3 regions of the Enterobacter mori genome follow, and region 3 is predicted to be linked to each of the others. Evidence: predicted binding sites of a transcription regulator. Region 3 holds the regulator's gene; each other region holds the start of a gene.

Region 1 (5,539 bases), 110 kb from region 3:
GCTGCACCGCGATAACCGTGGTTGATGGAGGTGGTCATGGTGTTAATAGCCCCTGAGCCCGGGGAAAGGCTGAGGATAATGGATGTCAGCAGGTAGGCGAACCACCACTCGAAGGTCATTTGAAACTCCCGAACCGTCTATTTTTATGCCACAATACGCTATTGTTGAGTCATTTTGTGACCAGAAACGAAAAAACGATATTCCTTGGCTTACGTGAGTGGAAACCCGATGTTTCAGCAGAAAAAGGACTGGGAAACACGAGAAAACGCATTTGCTGCTTTCTCCATGGGGCCGCTGACCGATTTCTGGCGGCAGCGTGAGGAAGATGAATTTACGGGCGTTGGCGATATACCGGTACGTTTTGTACGTTTCCGTAATGCGAAAAACGATCGGGTGATCGTGGTCTGCCCGGGGCGCATCGAGAGCTACATTAAATACGCCGAACTGGCCTATGATTTGGTCCATTTGGGCTTCGATGTGCTGATTATTGACCATCGCGGGCAGGGGCTTTCGGGTCGTCTGTTGTCGGACACGCATCGCGGTCATGTGGACAACTTCAGCGATTACGTCGACGATCTCGCCGCGTTCTGGCAGCAGGAAGTTGAGCCCGGTCCATGGCGGAAGCGCTATATTCTGGCGCACTCCATGGGCGGAGCGATCTCTACGCTGTTTTTACAGCGCCACGCGCACCAGTGCGACGCCATCGCACTCACCGCGCCGATGTATGGCATCGTCATGCGTTTTCCTGACTGGATGGTGCGCCATATTCTCGACTGGGCTGAGGGCCATCAGCGTATTCGGGAAGGCTATGCCATCGGGACGGGGCGCTGGCGTGCACTGCCGTTTGCGATGAACGTGCTGACGCATAGCCGACAGCGTTATCAGCGTAACCTGCGTTTTTATGCCGATGAACCGCGTTTACGCGTCGGTGGCCCTACGTACCACTGGGTGCGTGAAGGTATCCTGGCCGGTGAGCAGGTGCTTGCTGGCGTGGGCGATGATGACACGCCAACTCTCCTGATTCAGGCGGAAGAAGAGCGTGTGGTGGATAACCGCATGCATGACCGCTATTGTGAACTGCGCGCTGCCGCCGGTCACCCTTGTGAAGGGGGAAAACCGCTTGTCATCAACGGCGCGTACCATGAGATCCTTTTTGAAAAGGACGCTATGCGCTCAGTCGCGCTCAACGCCATTGTTGAATTTTTCAACAGGCATAATTGATATTCACCAGAGGTTAAATTTCCCTATGTACCAGGTTGTTGCATCTGACTTAGATGGCACGCTGCTTTCCCCCGACCACACCCTCTCGCCTTACGCGAAAGAGACCTTAAAACTCCTGACTGCCCGTGGCGTAAACTTCGTGTTTGCCACCGGTCGCCACCACGTGGACGTGGGGCAGATCCGCGATAATCTGGAAATCAAATCGTACATGATCACCTCCAACGGTGCGCGTGTGCACGACACGGATGGTAACCTGATTTTTACCCACAATCTGGACCGCGATATTGCCGCCGATCTGTTCGGCGTGGTGCACAATAACCCGGATATCGTCACTAACGTTTATCGCGATGACGACTGGTTTATGAACCGCCACCGCCCGGACGAGATGCGCTTCTTCAAGGAAGCGGTATTTAACTATTCTCTGTACGAGCCTGGCCTGCTGGAGCCGGAAGGGATCAGTAAGGTGTTCTTCACCTGCGAAAGCCATGAAGCGCTGCTGCCGCTGGAGCAGGCGATCAACGCTCGCTGGGGTGACCGCGTTAACGTGAGTTTCTCCACGCTGACCTGTCTGGAAGTGATGGCCGGTGGCGTCTCCAAAGGTCACGCGCTGGAAGCGGTCGCGAAACGTCTGGGCTTCGAGCTGAAAGACTGTATCGCCTTTGGTGATGGCATGAACGACGCCGAAATGCTTTCGATGGCAGGCAAGGGCTGCATTATGGAGAATGCGCACCAGCGTCTGAAAGATCTGCACCCGGAGCTGGAAGTGATCGGCACTAACGGAGACAACGCGGTACCGAAATACCTGCGCAAGCTGTTCCTTGAATAATCTTCATTCGATTGTTTATTGCTCAGTTGTCAACTAAAGAGTTCGCTACAATGCCTGTCCTTCTTTCTGAGAGACAAGCATTGTGGCGCTACTCATTATCACCACTATCCTGTGGGCCTTCTCCTTTAGCCTGATTGGCGAATACCTTGCCGGATCGGTCGACAGTTACTTCTCGGTGCTGATGCGCGTGGGGCTGGCGGCGCTGGTGTTCCTGCCGTTTCTGCGCGCGCGCGGACAATCGCTGAAAACGATTGTGCTGTATATGCTGGTGGGGGCGATGCAGCTCGGCATCATGTACCTGTTCAGCTTCCGGGCCTACGTCTACCTGTCTGTCTCCGAGTTCCTGCTCTTTACCGTGCTGACGCCGCTCTATATCACGCTGATTTACGACCTGCTCAGCAGGCGCCGTCTGCGTTGGGGATACCTGCTGAGCGCCGCGCTGGCGGTGATCGGCGCGGCGATTATTCGTTATGACAAAGTCAGCGATCACTTCTGGACCGGGCTGATGTTCGTCCAGCTCGCCAACATCAGTTTCGCCATCGGCATGGTGGGCTACAAACGCCTGATGGAAACCCGTCCGATGCCGCAGCATAACGCGTTCGCCTGGTTTTATATGGGCGCCGCGATTGTCGCCGTGGCGGCGTGGTTTATGCTCGGTAACCCGCAAAAACTACCGACCACCACCGTGCAGTGGGGCGTCCTGGTCTGGCTGGGCGTAGTGGCTTCCGGGCTGGGATACTTCATGTGGAACTACGGCGCTACGCAGGTAGACGCCGGTACGTTGGGGATCATGAACAACGTACATGTCCCGGCAGGGCTGCTGGTCAATCTCGCCATCTGGCAGCAACAGCCGCACTGGCCGAGCTTCCTTATTGGGGGAGCGGTGATCCTGGCTTCGCTGTGGGTGCATCGCCGTTGGGTCGCTCCGCGCTCCGCACAAATGGAAGATGGTCGCACGCGTGGTTCCGCGCTGAGCGAATAAACGCTTCCGTAATCGGCTGACGCTGCTCGCCATCGCGCACGGCAGAGTACAGCCGACTCCACAGTCCTTCACCCAGGGTTTTGGTCACCACCAGGCCCTGGCGTTCAAAACTCTCCACCACCCAGTGCGGCAATGCCGCGATACCCATTCTGGCTGCCACCATCTGAATCAACAGCAGGGTGTTATCCACGCTTTTCAGCTGTGGGCTAATCCCTGCGGGCTGCAGGAAGTGACGCCAGATATCCAGGCGACTGCGCTGCACGGGATAAATCAGCAGCGTTTCCGTCGCCAGATCTTCCGGCGTGATGCGCGTTTTACTGGCCAGCGGATGGTCCGGGGCCAGCACCAGACGTACTTCATAATCAAACATCGGCGAATAGTGCAGGCCGCTGCGCGGCAGAATATCTGACGTCATCACCAGATCCAGCTCGCCCTGCTGCAGCGAGGGCTGCGGGTCAAAGGTCACGCCGGATTTAAAGTCCATCTCCACCTGCGGCCACTTCTGGCGGAAGTTCTCAAGCGCGGGAGTCAGCCACTGAATACAGCTATGGCACTCAATGGCAATACGCAGTTTGGTTTGCTGCGGCTCGTTGCAGGACTGCAGTGCGCTGGCGATTTGCGGCAGTACCTGGTTTGCCAACTGCAGCAGAATTTCACCCTGCGGCGTAAAGCGCAAAGGCTGGCTCTTACGCACAAAAAGACGAAAGCCGAGGCGTTGTTCCAGATCGCTGAACTGGTGAGAAAGGGCAGACTGGGTCTGGTGCAGCGTGGCCGCCGCTGCCGCAAGAGAACCGCAGTTCCGCAACGCTTGTAGCGTTTTCAGGTGTTTAATCTCGATCATGAAAGTCCTTCACTTCGCCATGAACATTTTGCGCTTGAGGAATATACAGTACCTGCCAATTATAGATGTGTAAACATCTGGACGTCTAAATAACAAATTTCACAAGGGGCATAACATGACAATCCGCAATCACACTCTCGGTTTTCCTCGCGTTGGCCTGCGCCGCGAACTGAAAAAAGCGCAAGAAAGCTACTGGGCGGGTAACACCACCCGTGAAGAACTGCTGTCGGTGGGACGCGAGCTGCGTGCCCGTCACTGGGAGCAGCAAAAACAGGCGGGCATTGACCTGCTGCCGGTGGGCGATTTCGCCTGGTACGACCATGTTCTGACGACCAGCCTGCTGCTTGGCAACGTGCCGGCTCGTCATCAGAACAAAGATGGATCGGTAGATATCGATACCCTGTTCCGCATCGGCCGTGGCCGTGCACCTACGGGGGAGCCAGCGGCAGCGGCGGAAATGACCAAGTGGTTCAACACCAACTATCACTATATGGTACCGGAGTTCGTAAAGGGGCAGCAGTTCAGGCTGACCTGGACGCAGCTGCTGGATGAAGTGGACGAAGCGCTGGCGCTGGGTCATCAGGTGAAGCCCGTATTGCTGGGGCCAGTAACCTACCTGTGGTTGGGTAAAGTAAAAGGCGAACAGTTTGACCGCCTTAGCCTGCTGAACGATATTCTGCCGGTCTATAAACAGGTGCTGATTGAGCTGGGCAAGCGCGGCATTCAGTGGGTACAAATCGATGAACCCGCGCTGGTGCTCGAGCTGCCCCAGGTTTGGCTCGATGCCTTCAAACCGGCGTATGACGCGCTCACCGGGCCGGTGAAGCTACTGCTCACCACCTATTTCGAAGGCGTGACGCCAAACCTGAAGACCATTACCGCGCTGCCGGTTCAGGGCCTGCACGTTGACCTCGTTCACGGTAAAGACGATGTCGGGGAGCTGCACAAGCGCCTGCCTGCAGACTGGCTGCTTTCTGCCGGGCTGGTTAACGGTCGCAACGTCTGGCGTGCCGATCTGACCGAGAAATATGCAAAAATTGAAGGCATCGTCGGCAAACGTGAGCTGTGGGTGGCATCCTCTTGCTCGTTATTGCACAGCCCAATCGATCTCAGCGTGGAGACCCGTCTCGACCCTGAAGTGAAAAGCTGGTTTGCCTTCGCCCTGCAAAAATGCGAAGAGCTGACGCTGCTGCGCGACGCGCTAAACAGCGGCGAGACGGCGGCGATTACCGAATGGAGCGCACCGATCCAGGCGCGTCGTCACTCGGCCCGCGTGCACAACCCGGCGGTGGAGAAACGCCTGGCGGCCATTACCGCGCAGGACAGCCAGCGCCAGAGCCCGTATGAAGTACGCGCCGAAGCGCAGCGTGCCCGTTTCAACCTGCCTGCGTGGCCGACCACCACAATTGGTTCTTTCCCGCAAACCACTGAAATCCGCGGCCTGCGTCTGGACTTCAAGAAGGGCAACCTGGATGCGAACAACTACCGCACCGGTATCGCGGAACATATCAAGCAGGCGATTATCGAGCAGGAACGCTTAGGTCTGGACGTGCTGGTACACGGCGAAGCCGAGCGTAACGACATGGTGGAATATTTTGGTGAACACCTGGACGGCTTCGTCTTTACCCAGAACGGCTGGGTGCAAAGCTATGGCTCCCGCTGCGTGAAG
Region 2 (5,539 bases), 1.3 Mb from region 3:
CACTACTACTTTGCCGCGCAGGACATCCATGAGCGTGCCAGCTCTTCACACGTTCAGTATGCCGCCCTGCGTGAAACGTTCCGCTACAGCGACGTGATGTTCCGATTCCAGCGCTTACTTTCCATGCAATCTCAGGCGTGTCAGCAGCTAGCGCGTTCAATTTTACTGCGGACGCCCTATCAGCATGACCCGCGGTTTGAGCGCGCGTTTAGCCATCTTGATGCGGCCATCGACCGCGTGCAGGCCAGTGGAACCGCACCGGAACATATAAAAGCGCTGGGTTTTTTGCTTAATAACCTGCGGGCAATCGATGCTCAGCTGGCGACCATTGAATCCGAACAGGCGATGGCCTTGCCGGGCAACGATGCCGATAATCAGCTTGCTGATGACAGTGTGCATAGCGTTAGCGGCATGTGGCTGCGGCTGAGCCGCAATTTTACGCCGGAATCCGCTCTGTTTCGTCACGCGGTGAGAATGTCACTGGTGCTGTGCGTGGGTTACGCGTTTATTCAAATAACCGGTTTACATCACGGCTACTGGATCCTGCTCACCAGCCTGTTTGTCTGTCAGCCCAACTATAACGCCACACGCCACCGCCTGGCGTTACGTATTATTGGGACGCTGGTAGGCGTCGCCATTGGCCTTCCGGTGCTCTATTTCGTGCCGTCCATCGAGGGCCAACTGGTGCTGATCGTCATTACCGGCGTGCTGTTCTTCGCCTTCCGTAATGTGCAATACGCCCACGCGACGATGTTCATCACGCTGCTGGTTTTACTGTGCTTTAACCTGCTGGGTGAAGGGTTTGAAGTTGCCCTGCCCCGCGTGATCGACACGCTCATTGGCTGCGCTATCGCCTGGGCGGCGGTGAGTTTCATCTGGCCCGACTGGCGTTTTCGTAATCTGCCGCGCGTGTTAGACAGGGCGATGAATGCAAACTGCCGGTACCTTGATGCGATCCTTGAGCAATACCACCAGGGTCGCGATAACCGCCTTGCTTATCGCATTGCCCGGCGCGATGCGCATAACAGCGATGCCGAACTGGCGTCGGTGGTCTCGAACATGTCCACGGAACCGCGCGCCACCGCGGAAATTCGGGAAACTGCTTTTCGTCTGCTGTGTCTGAATCATACGTTCACTAGCTATATTTCTACGTTGGGCGCACACCGTGAGAAACTGACCAATCCGGGCATTCTCGCCTTACTGGATGATGCTGTCTGCTACGTCGATGATGCACTACATCATCGGCCAGCCGATGAGCCGCGCGTTCAACAATCGCTGGATGAACTGGCCCAACGTATTGCCCACCTTGACCCGGGCGCCGACAACAAAGCACCGCTGGTCCTGCAGCAAATCGGCCTGCTGATTGCCCTGCTGCCGGAAATCTGCCGGCTACAACAGCAGATCGCTACCTTGAGGAATGATGCTCCTGACTCTCAGGCAGCGCATTAAACCACTCTGTCAGCTCCCGGCGAATGTCGGCCGGGAGCGCCGCTTCATGTAGCCCTTCAATGGCACCTTCCAGCGCGAACAGCACCTTAATACTTAAGGCCTTGTTTTTGGACCTCATCTTCAGCCAGCATTTCCTGGCACCCAGTTCCCGTAAGGTTTCCTCATTAGTGATGCCTGCTTCTAAAAGCAGCACCTCAAGTTGAAAGGTCAGATTCGGAAGATCTTTTAGCCGGTTGCGCTGATGGCGCTGGCAGCGCTCTTTCCTTGCCGCGTCGAGAGCAAAGGAGGAAAGCTGGAGCAATTTGTCCCTGTCCTGCCAAAGCCCGTCGTCCACCCGATAGTAATTAAGCAGGACGGGACGGCCTCGTTTCATTAGCGTCAGAAACGAAGAGGCGTTTTTGACACAATACCTGGCACTTTCTTCACAGGCTCGGAGGTAGAGTTCACCCTCCGACACCATCGCGAACACCGCATTATCCACCGCCAGGGTGTACCCACCAAATAGCGCCCGATGATGAATTTCGCCTAACGGTGAGAGGTATTCCTGCGATTTATAAATCCGCTCATAAGATATCTTTTTCATGATAATTCCATTAAAAATCAATTATTAACAACGATATTTATCACTAACGGATCCGTTAGCAGGAAAATAGGCAACTTATTGCTGGAGGGCAAGATGATTTTTTATGGCGCACCAAGAATGGGTGAAATTTGCGAGTCTCTTTCCGAAAATGAGGTTGATCTTTATGCATACAGGGGTTACTGTATATCCATACAGTAACTACAGGGCTGGAATGAATATGTACACTTCAGGCTATGCAAATCGCTCAACATCTCTCTCTTCTACCGCTGGCAATGTCGCGCAGAAATCCGTCGGGCGTGATTCTACAGGGCTTATCAGTGAAGTGGTTTATCGTGAAGACCAGCCTCTGTTGACGCAACTCTTATTACTGCCGCTGTTGCAGCAGCTTGGTCAGCAATCACGCTGGCAGCTTTGGCTGACGCCACAACAAAAATTGAGCCGCGAGTGGGTTCAGTCTGCGGGCCTGCCGCTGGCGAAAGTGATGCAGATTAACCAACTCTCACCCTGCGATACGGTAGATTCAATGATCCGGGCCTTACGTACAGGGAATTACAGTGTGGTGATCGGATGGCTGCCTGATGAACTGTCGGAAGAGGAACACCTGAGACTGACGGAAGCAGCGGAAGAAGGTCACGCGATGGGGTTTATTATGCGACCGGTTCGTGCAGATTCTTATCGCAGAGGACAACATTCCGGGCTAAAAATTCACTCAAATTTGTATCATTGAGTGAAATTAGGACTTTTCCTGGAATTTTTTTCGACCATAAGATGCAGAAATAGTTCAACGCGTCAAATCTTCGGCAAGGCTTGTCTGGAGCGGTTCTCGTTAATTTTGCTGCACAATTTTCGTTCAAAAAATGTTAAATATTAGGTATACGGAACTTTTTTTTTCATATGCCTGACAGACTTCACACTTGTAAGTTTTCATCTACGTTGTAGACTTTACATCGCCAGGGGTGCTCGGCCTAAGCCGAAGATATCGGTAGATTTATATTTGACCACGCCCCCCGGTGAAGGATTTAACCGTGATTTCTCTGCAGAGATCTTCATGGCAAATTTTGGATGATAACGAGGCGCAAAAAATGAAAAAGACAGCTATCGCGATTGCAGTGGCACTGGCTGGCTTCGCTACCGTAGCGCAGGCCGCTCCGAAAGATAATACCTGGTATGCAGGTGGTAAACTGGGCTGGTCTCAGTTCCATGACACCGGCTGGTACAACAGCAGCCTGAACAACGATGGCCCGACTCACGAGAGCCAGCTGGGTGCAGGCGCGTTCGGTGGCTATCAGGTTAACCCGTATGTTGGTTTTGAAATGGGTTACGACTGGTTAGGTCGTATGCCATACAAAGGCGACAACGTAAACGGCGCTTTTAAAGCTCAAGGCGTACAGCTCACCGCTAAACTGGGTTACCCAGTAACTGACGATCTGGACGTGTACACCCGTCTGGGCGGCATGGTATGGCGTGCAGACTCCAGCAACAGCATCGCTGGCGACGACCATGACACCGGTGTTTCCCCAGTATTCGCTGGTGGCGTTGAGTGGGCTATGACCCGTGATATCGCTACCCGTCTGGAATACCAGTGGGTTAACAACATTGGTGACGGTGCTACCGTTGGCGTTCGTCCAGACAACGGCATGCTGAGCGTTGGTGTTTCTTACCGTTTCGGTCAGCAGGAAGATGCTGCACCAATCGTAGCTCCAGCTCCGGCTCCAGCTCCAGAAGTACAGACCAAGCACTTCACTCTGAAGTCTGACGTTCTGTTCAACTTCAACAAAGCTACCCTGAAACCAGAAGGTCAGCAGGCACTGGATCAGCTGTACACCCAGCTGAGCAACCTGGATCCTAAAGATGGTTCTGTAGTGGTTCTGGGCTTCACCGACCGTATCGGTTCTGACGCTTACAACCAGAAACTGTCTGAGAAACGTGCTCAGTCTGTAGTTGATTACCTGGTATCTAAAGGTATCCCAGCTAACAAGATCTCCCCACGTGGTATGGGCGAATCTAACCCAGTGACCGGTTCTACCTGTGACAACGTGAAAGCTCGCGCTGCACTGATCGACTGCCTGGCACCAGATCGTCGCGTTGAGATCGAAGTTAAAGGTATCAAAGACGTTGTAACTCAGCCTGCGGCATAAGTTATCGTCTTATAAAAAAACCCCGCCATGCGGGGTTTTTTATTGTCTGAAGAAAAATAAGAAACTACTTTTTACCCAGCAAAGCCTGAAGATCGTTCTTCAGCGTGGACATCTGGCTGGCATACTTCTCTTTATGCTCGGCATCTTCAATCAGTTGTACCACGGTCTCCGACAGCGTTTTCCCTCGCCGTTGCGCTAGCCCCGCCAGACGCTGCCAGACCATAAACTCCAGGTCGATTGATTTTTTACGGGTGTGCTGATGCTCAGCATTAAAATGCCGTTTTCGCCGTGCACGGATAGTTTGCTTCATCCGGTTTAACAGGGCGGGATTAATATGCTTCTCAATCCAGCTATTCACCTGTACCGGTTCATTTTCGAGGGTCAGCAAAATATCCACGGCCTCTTGCGCAGCGCTGGCTTCGATGTAGCAGGTGATCAGCTCCCCTTCACGGTGCTTTTTGACCAGGTACTTCCATTTCCAGCCGCTTTCGAGATTTTCCAGTTGTTGATATTTCATTGCGATCTCAGTGTTACCACGTAACTCTGTTCAGAATATCAGTTTTTTGGCAATCTGCTGAAAAGAAATCATATCCTGTGAAACATCGCTTGAGATTCACTCACCGAAATCCCCAATCCTGCTTGGGAAGAGCCCCCCGCTTACGGTATACTCCACGGTTTTACATCTGACTAAAAAACATCAACTTTGACCATTACGAAACTAGCATGGCGTGACCTGGTTCCGGATACCGAGAGCTATCAGGAACTGTTTGCACAGCCAGACCTCGCACAAGAACACGAATTCATACTTAGCGATACACAACCGCGTTTGCATTACGCACTGGAGCAGGTGTTAAGCCCATGGGCGACATCTCCCTTCATGCTGCTCAAAGCCCCGGAAGAAGCCGAGTATTTGACGCTTCTGGGTGATGCCATGCGCGAGCTTAAACCGGAAGCGAATGCTGTTTTCGGCGGCGAGTATCGTATCACAGGGCATGATGTCACTTTCGCCCCCGCTACGCAGGCTGATGACCGTTTTGCAGCGCAGGGCGAAGTGGTTACCGCAAACTGGGTCGAAGCAGAACAACTGTTTGGTTGTCTTCGTCAGTTTAACGGTGAGCTCTCCCTGCAGCCTGGGCTGGTGCATCGCGCAAATGGCGGCGTACTTATTATTTCTCTGCGCACCCTGATGTCGCAACCGCTGCTGTGGATGCGTCTGAAAACGATCGTTAGCCAGCAGCGCTTCGACTGGATAGGCTATGACGAGTCTCGCCCTCTGCCTGTATCCATCCCGTCAATGCCGCTCTCTTTAACCGTTGTGCTGACGGGCGATCGTGAATCTCTGGCCGACTTCCAGGAAATGGAGCCAGAG
Region 3 (5,539 bases):
ACCAATACGGCCTAAGCCCAGCCTGCGAGCGAGGGGCGCGCCGATGGAAAAAAGTTCGTTACTGTCGGGATAGGTAGAATCGTCAGCACCTTCCACATCTTGCCAGTGCTTAATACAGTCAGGTCTTTTCATGGTTAATTCCCCGAATTGCGATGCGTCAGGTATAGCACAGCCTGGTGGATCTCGGTGTTTTTACCAGAACATGATAAAGTGAGGGTTTTCCATCCTATTACATCCGAGGTGCTCAATGGATAAGTCCACAAAAGAGCTGTTAGCGCAGGCCGAAAAGCTGTGTGCGCAACGCAATGTGCGCCTGACTCCGCAGCGCCTCGAGGTATTGCGCCTGATGAGCCTGCAACAGGGGGCGATCAGCGCATACGACCTGCTGGACTTGCTGCGTGCAACCGAGCCACAGGCAAAACCGCCTACGGTTTATCGTGCGCTGGATTTTCTGCTCGAACAAGGGTTTGTACACAAGGTTGAATCGACCAACAGCTATGTTCTGTGCCATCTGTTCGATCAGCCAACCCATACCTCAGCCATGTTTATCTGCGACCGCTGCGGCGCAGTGAAGGAAGAGTGTGCGGAAGGCGTGGAAGATATTATGCATACCCTGGCGGCTAAAATGGGCTTCGCCCTGCGTCATAACGTGATTGAAGCGCACGGGCTGTGCTCGGCGTGCGTGGAGGTGGAATCCTGTCGTCATCAGGATGAATGCCAACACGATCACTCTATTCTCGTGAAGAAAAAGCCGCGTTAACGGCAAAAGAAAAGGCGGCTCATGGCCGCCCTCAGGGCGTACTTCCTTGTACTTTCGGGTATAGCCCGGTTACCAGCGGTAGTCGTTGCGTTTTTCCCAGTCGCCCACTTCTTTTTCCGCCTGGTCTTTTGCGTAGCCGTAACGCTCCTGGATTTTACCGACAAGCTGATCGCGTTTACCTTCAATGACGGTCATATCGTCATCCGTCAGCTTACCCCACTGTTCTTTCGCTTTACCTTTGAACTGCTTCCAGTTGCCGCCGATTTCGTCTTTATTCATCATCGTGTCCTCTTAAGTTAAGCGTCGGGTCGTAACGTCCGTTACGTTCTTTTCTGCTGGACGTGATAATTATTGTAGTTAAGGATTCGGCGGTTGATTTCATATTCGGAATCTTTAACCGTCACGATATATCGTGGCGGGAAGGCAGCCAGGTGTTATTTCGCCAGTGACGGTGCCAGATAAAGGCCAGCGACAGGCCACGTAACGCGAGAAAAACTGCCAGTGCCAGCCATAAACCGTGGTTGCCCAAATACGGTAAGGTCAGCAGCGTCAGGCCAAAACCTGCAGCCGCGACCGCCATGCTATTGCGCATCTCCGCACCTCGCGTCGCGCCAATAAACATGCCATCCAGCAGATAACACCACACGCCCACCACCGGTAAGATCACCTGCCAGACGACATAGTGACTCGCCAGTTCGCGCAGCGATGGGAGGGAGGTGAGTAAGGCAACGATTTGTTCACCCAGACAGGCGTAAATGAGTGCAAACGCCAGTGCCACCAGGCCTGACTGACGGCAAGCCGCCCGCCACACCTCGCGGAGCTGGCCGCTTTCGCGTGCGCCATACGCTTGCCCCGAATGGGCTTCAACGGCATAGGCAAAGCCATCCAGCGCATACGCGGTAAAGGTCAGCAGCGTCATCAGGACCGCATTAACCGCGACGATCTCCGGCCCAAGTCGCGCCCCAAAGACCGTCAGCGCGCCAAAGCAGAGCTGAAGCAGTAATGAGCGCAGCATAATGTCGCGGTTCAGCGCCAGCAGCTTGCGGATGTTGCCGCGCCACGCGGTTTTCAGCATGACAAGGGAGACGCCACGCATGGCCAGTACGCGCCAGACCATCCACAGGCCGATGAGAAACGTGCCGTATTCTGCGACTGCTGTTGCCAGCGCCGCGCCCTGTACGTTCATGTGCAGGCCCATCACCAGCCAGAGGTCGAGCACGATGTTCAAAAGGTTTCCCACTACCAGTAGGATGACCGGCGCACGAGCGTACTGCACGCCCAGCAGCCAGCCCAGCAGAACCAGGTTTGCCAGTGATGCGGGCGCGCTGAGCCAGCGGATTTCAAGGAAGCGACGCGCCTGCTCCAGTACCGCCTCGCTGCCACCCACAATATGCAGCGCCAGATCAATCAGCGGCGTGCGAAAGAGAACGATTAAGGCACCTGCCCCAAGTGCCAGAATGAGTGGTTGCACCAGCGCGCGCGCCAGTCGCAGCGGATCTTTCGCGCCATAGGCTTGTGCCGTAAGCCCCGTGGTACTCATGCGTAAAAAGAGCAGCAGCATAAAGAGAAAACTGGTCGCCGTTGCGCCAATCGCCACGCCGCCCAGATAAACGGGGGAATCCAGATGACCAATCACCGCAGTGTCCACCAGGCCAAGCAAGGGAACGGTGATATTGGAAAAAATCATCGGCAGTGCAAGACGCCACAATGCCTTATCAGAAGCTGTCAGCAGTGACATGAAAAATACCGGGAATGCAAAATGATCCAGGCTACGGAGACCCGTAGCCTGTCAGGAAGAGGTTACAGCCATTCACCGTTGCGGATAACACCAACGGCCAGACCTTCAATGGAGAAGTTCTGTTCGCGCAGATCCACCACAATCGGGGAGAATTCGTTATTTTCGGGCAGCAGCTGTACGGTGTTGCCCTGTTTTTTCAATCGCTTGACTGTCACTTCATCATCAATACGCGCGACCACAACCTGACCGTTACGTACATCCTGTGTTTTGTGAACGGCCAGCAGATCGCCGTCAAGAATGCCGATATCTTTCATGGACATCCCGCTGACGCGCAGCAGGAAATCCGCACTCGGCTTGAACATACCAGGATCGACCTGATAGTGACCTTCAATATGCTGCTGGGCCAACAGAGGTTCACCTGCGGCGACACGACCAATCAGCGGAATGCCTGTCTCTTCTTCCACCAGCAGACGAATGCCGCGAGACGCGCCAGACACAATTTCAATCACACCTTTGCGCGCCAGCGCTTTCAGGTGTTCCTCGGCCGCATTTGGAGAACGGAAGCCCAGACGCTGAGCGATTTCCGCACGCGTGGGTGGCATACCCGTCTGGCCGATATGATCCCGAATGAGATCAAACACCTCTTGCTGCCTGGTCGTTAACGCTTTCATTCCGCCCCCTGGGTGTATATACAGTTATGCTGTGAGTATATACAGTCAAAGGCGATTTTGGAACCAAAAACTGCACAAAAAACCAGGGACTTAATTATTCCTCGAGGCTCATCGGAAATGTGACCAAAGCAACGTGACCCAGGTGATAGCAGCCGTGATAATCGCCAGCAGCACAGCGGCAGATCCCATGTCTTTCGCGCGGCCAGAAAGTTCGTGGAAATCTGAACCGATACGGTCCACAACCGCCTCAATAGCGCTATTGAGAATTTCCACTATCATCACCAAAAGAACAGAGCCGATGAGAAGCACGCGAGTTATTGCATCAACATCAAGGAAGCAGGCGATGATAATCGCGACGATAGCGGCGACCCCCTCCTGGCGGAAAGCAGCTTCGTTAAGCCACGCGGCACGGAAACCTTTCCATGAATAGCCAGCAGCTTTGATGATTCGGGTTAACCCAGTGGTATTATTGGCCATTAAAAGAACCTTTTATTGGAAAAAGCGTCAGTAACTGTGAGCGCAGCGCGTTTTGCTGCAGCCTGAAGTATGACGGGTAACAACAGAAATTTTGCGCGCTTTCTGTTATCCTTGCGCCGCAATTGCATTATTAACCAGAGGCTTTACATCGTTTATGTCCGGCTGGCCACGAATTTACTACAAATTACTTAATTTACCATTAAGCGTCCTGGTAAAAAGTAAGTCTATCCCAGCAGAACCTGCGCTGGAATTAGGGCTCGATACGTCGCGCCCTATTATGTATGTTTTGCCTTATAACTCGAAGGCAGACCTGCTGACGCTTCGCGCCCAATGTCTGGCGCATGATTTACCTGACCCACTTGAACCGCTTGAAGTTGATGGCACTCTGCTGCCGCGCTACGTGTTTATCCACGGCGGGCCGCGCGTGTTTACCTATTACACGCCGAAAGAAGAGTCCATCAAGCTGTTCCATGACTATCTCGACCTGCACCGCAGCAATCCTGATCTGGATGTGCAGATGGTGCCGGTCTCAGTGATGTTTGGTCGCCGTCCGGGCCGCGAAAAAGGCGAAGAGAATCCGCCGCTGCGTATGCTCAACGGCATCCAGAAGTTCTTCGCGGTCTCCTGGCTGGGACGCGACAGCTTTGTGCGCTTCTCCCCTTCCGTTTCGCTGCGTCGTATGGCGGACGAGCACGGCACCGACAAGATCATCGCGCAAAAACTGGCACGCGTAGCGCGTATGCACTTCGCACGCCAGCGTCTGGCTGCCGTTGGGCCTCGTCTCCCGGCGCGTCAGGATCTTTTCAACAAGCTGCTGGCCTCCAAAGCGATTGCCCGCGCAGTTGAAGACGAAGCACGCAGCAAGAAGATTTCCCACGAGAAAGCACAGCAGAACGCCATTGCGCTGATGGAAGAGATCGCGGCGAACTTCTCCTACGAGATGATTCGCCTCTCTGACCGTATCCTGAGTTTCACCTGGAACCGTCTCTATCAGGGCATTAACGTCCACAACGCAGAGCGCGTACGCCAGCTGGCCCACGACGGTCATGAAATTGTTTATGTGCCCTGCCACCGCAGCCACATGGACTACCTGCTGCTCTCCTATGTGTTGTATCACCAGGGGCTGGTGCCACCGCACATTGCGGCGGGTATCAACCTGAACTTCTGGCCAGCAGGCCCGATCTTCCGCCGTCTGGGTGCGTTCTTTATTCGCCGTACCTTTAAGGGTAACAAGCTCTATTCCACGGTGTTCCGTGAATATCTCGGCGAGCTGTTCAGCCGCGGCTATTCCGTCGAGTACTTCGTGGAGGGCGGTCGTTCCCGTACAGGGCGTCTGCTCGATCCGAAAACCGGCACGCTATCGATGACCATCCAGGCGATGCTGCGCGGCGGCACGCGTCCGATCACGCTGGTGCCGATCTACATTGGCTATGAACACGTCATGGAAGTGGGCACTTACGCCAAAGAGCTGCGCGGTGCGACCAAAGAGAAAGAGAGCCTGCCGCAGATGCTGCGCGGCCTGAGCAAGCTGCGCAATCTTGGCCAGGGCTACGTGAACTTTGGCGAACCGATGCCGCTGATGACGTATCTGAACAACCATGTCCCGGAGTGGCGCGAGTCTATCGACCCTATCGAAGCGGTACGTCCGGCGTGGCTGACGCCTACGGTGAACGGTATTGCTGCAGAGCTGATGGTGCGCATTAACAACGCAGGTGCGGCGAACGCCATGAACCTGTGCTGTACCGCGCTTCTGGCCTCTCGCCAGCGCTCACTCACCCGTGAGCAGTTGACCGAGCAGCTTGATTGCTACCTGAACATTATGCGCAACGTGCCGTATTCGGTTGATTCGACTGTGCCTTCTGCTACCGCGAGCGAGCTTATCGACCACGCGCT

The links. Region 3 encodes LexA, which represses DNA repair genes until DNA is damaged. Its sites were predicted from a motif close to TNCTGTATGTACATACAGNA; they were not measured.
Region 1: the regulator LexA is predicted to act here: its motif matches at 3,902-3,921, upstream of metR (HTH-type transcriptional regulator MetR).
Region 2: the regulator LexA is predicted to act here: its motif matches at 2,210-2,229, upstream of sulA (SOS-induced cell division inhibitor SulA).

The regions. Positions count from the first base shown of each region.
Region 1 covers NZ_CP104285.1:179,395-184,933, forward strand. Annotated here, with positions in the region: gene rhtB (homoserine/homoserine lactone efflux protein) at 1-119, opposite strand, end outside; gene pldB (lysophospholipase L2) at 229-1,221, shown strand; gene yigL (sugar/pyridoxal phosphate phosphatase YigL) at 1,247-2,047, shown strand; gene N2K86_RS00910 (carboxylate/amino acid/amine transporter) at 2,130-3,029, shown strand; gene metR (HTH-type transcriptional regulator MetR) at 2,917-3,870, opposite strand; gene metE (5-methyltetrahydropteroyltriglutamate--homocysteine S-methyltransferase) at 3,986-5,539, shown strand, end outside.
Region 2 covers NZ_CP104285.1:1,612,765-1,618,303, reverse strand. Annotated here, with positions in the region: gene yccS (YccS family putative transporter) at 1-1,449, shown strand, start outside; gene N2K86_RS07520 (TfoX/Sxy family DNA transformation protein) at 1,406-2,032, opposite strand; gene sulA (SOS-induced cell division inhibitor SulA) at 2,250-2,759, shown strand; gene ompA (porin OmpA) at 3,115-4,170, shown strand; gene matP (macrodomain Ter protein MatP) at 4,235-4,687, opposite strand; gene N2K86_RS07500 (Lon protease family protein) at 4,874-5,539, shown strand, end outside.
Region 3 covers NZ_CP104285.1:292,569-298,107, reverse strand. Annotated here, with positions in the region: gene N2K86_RS01440 (cupin domain-containing protein) at 1-132, opposite strand, end outside; gene zur (zinc uptake transcriptional repressor Zur) at 248-760, shown strand; gene N2K86_RS01430 (CsbD family protein) at 830-1,039, opposite strand; gene dinF (MATE family efflux transporter DinF) at 1,161-2,498, opposite strand; gene lexA (transcriptional repressor LexA) at 2,561-3,169, opposite strand; gene N2K86_RS01415 (diacylglycerol kinase) at 3,278-3,646, opposite strand; gene plsB (glycerol-3-phosphate 1-O-acyltransferase PlsB) at 3,801-5,539, shown strand, end outside.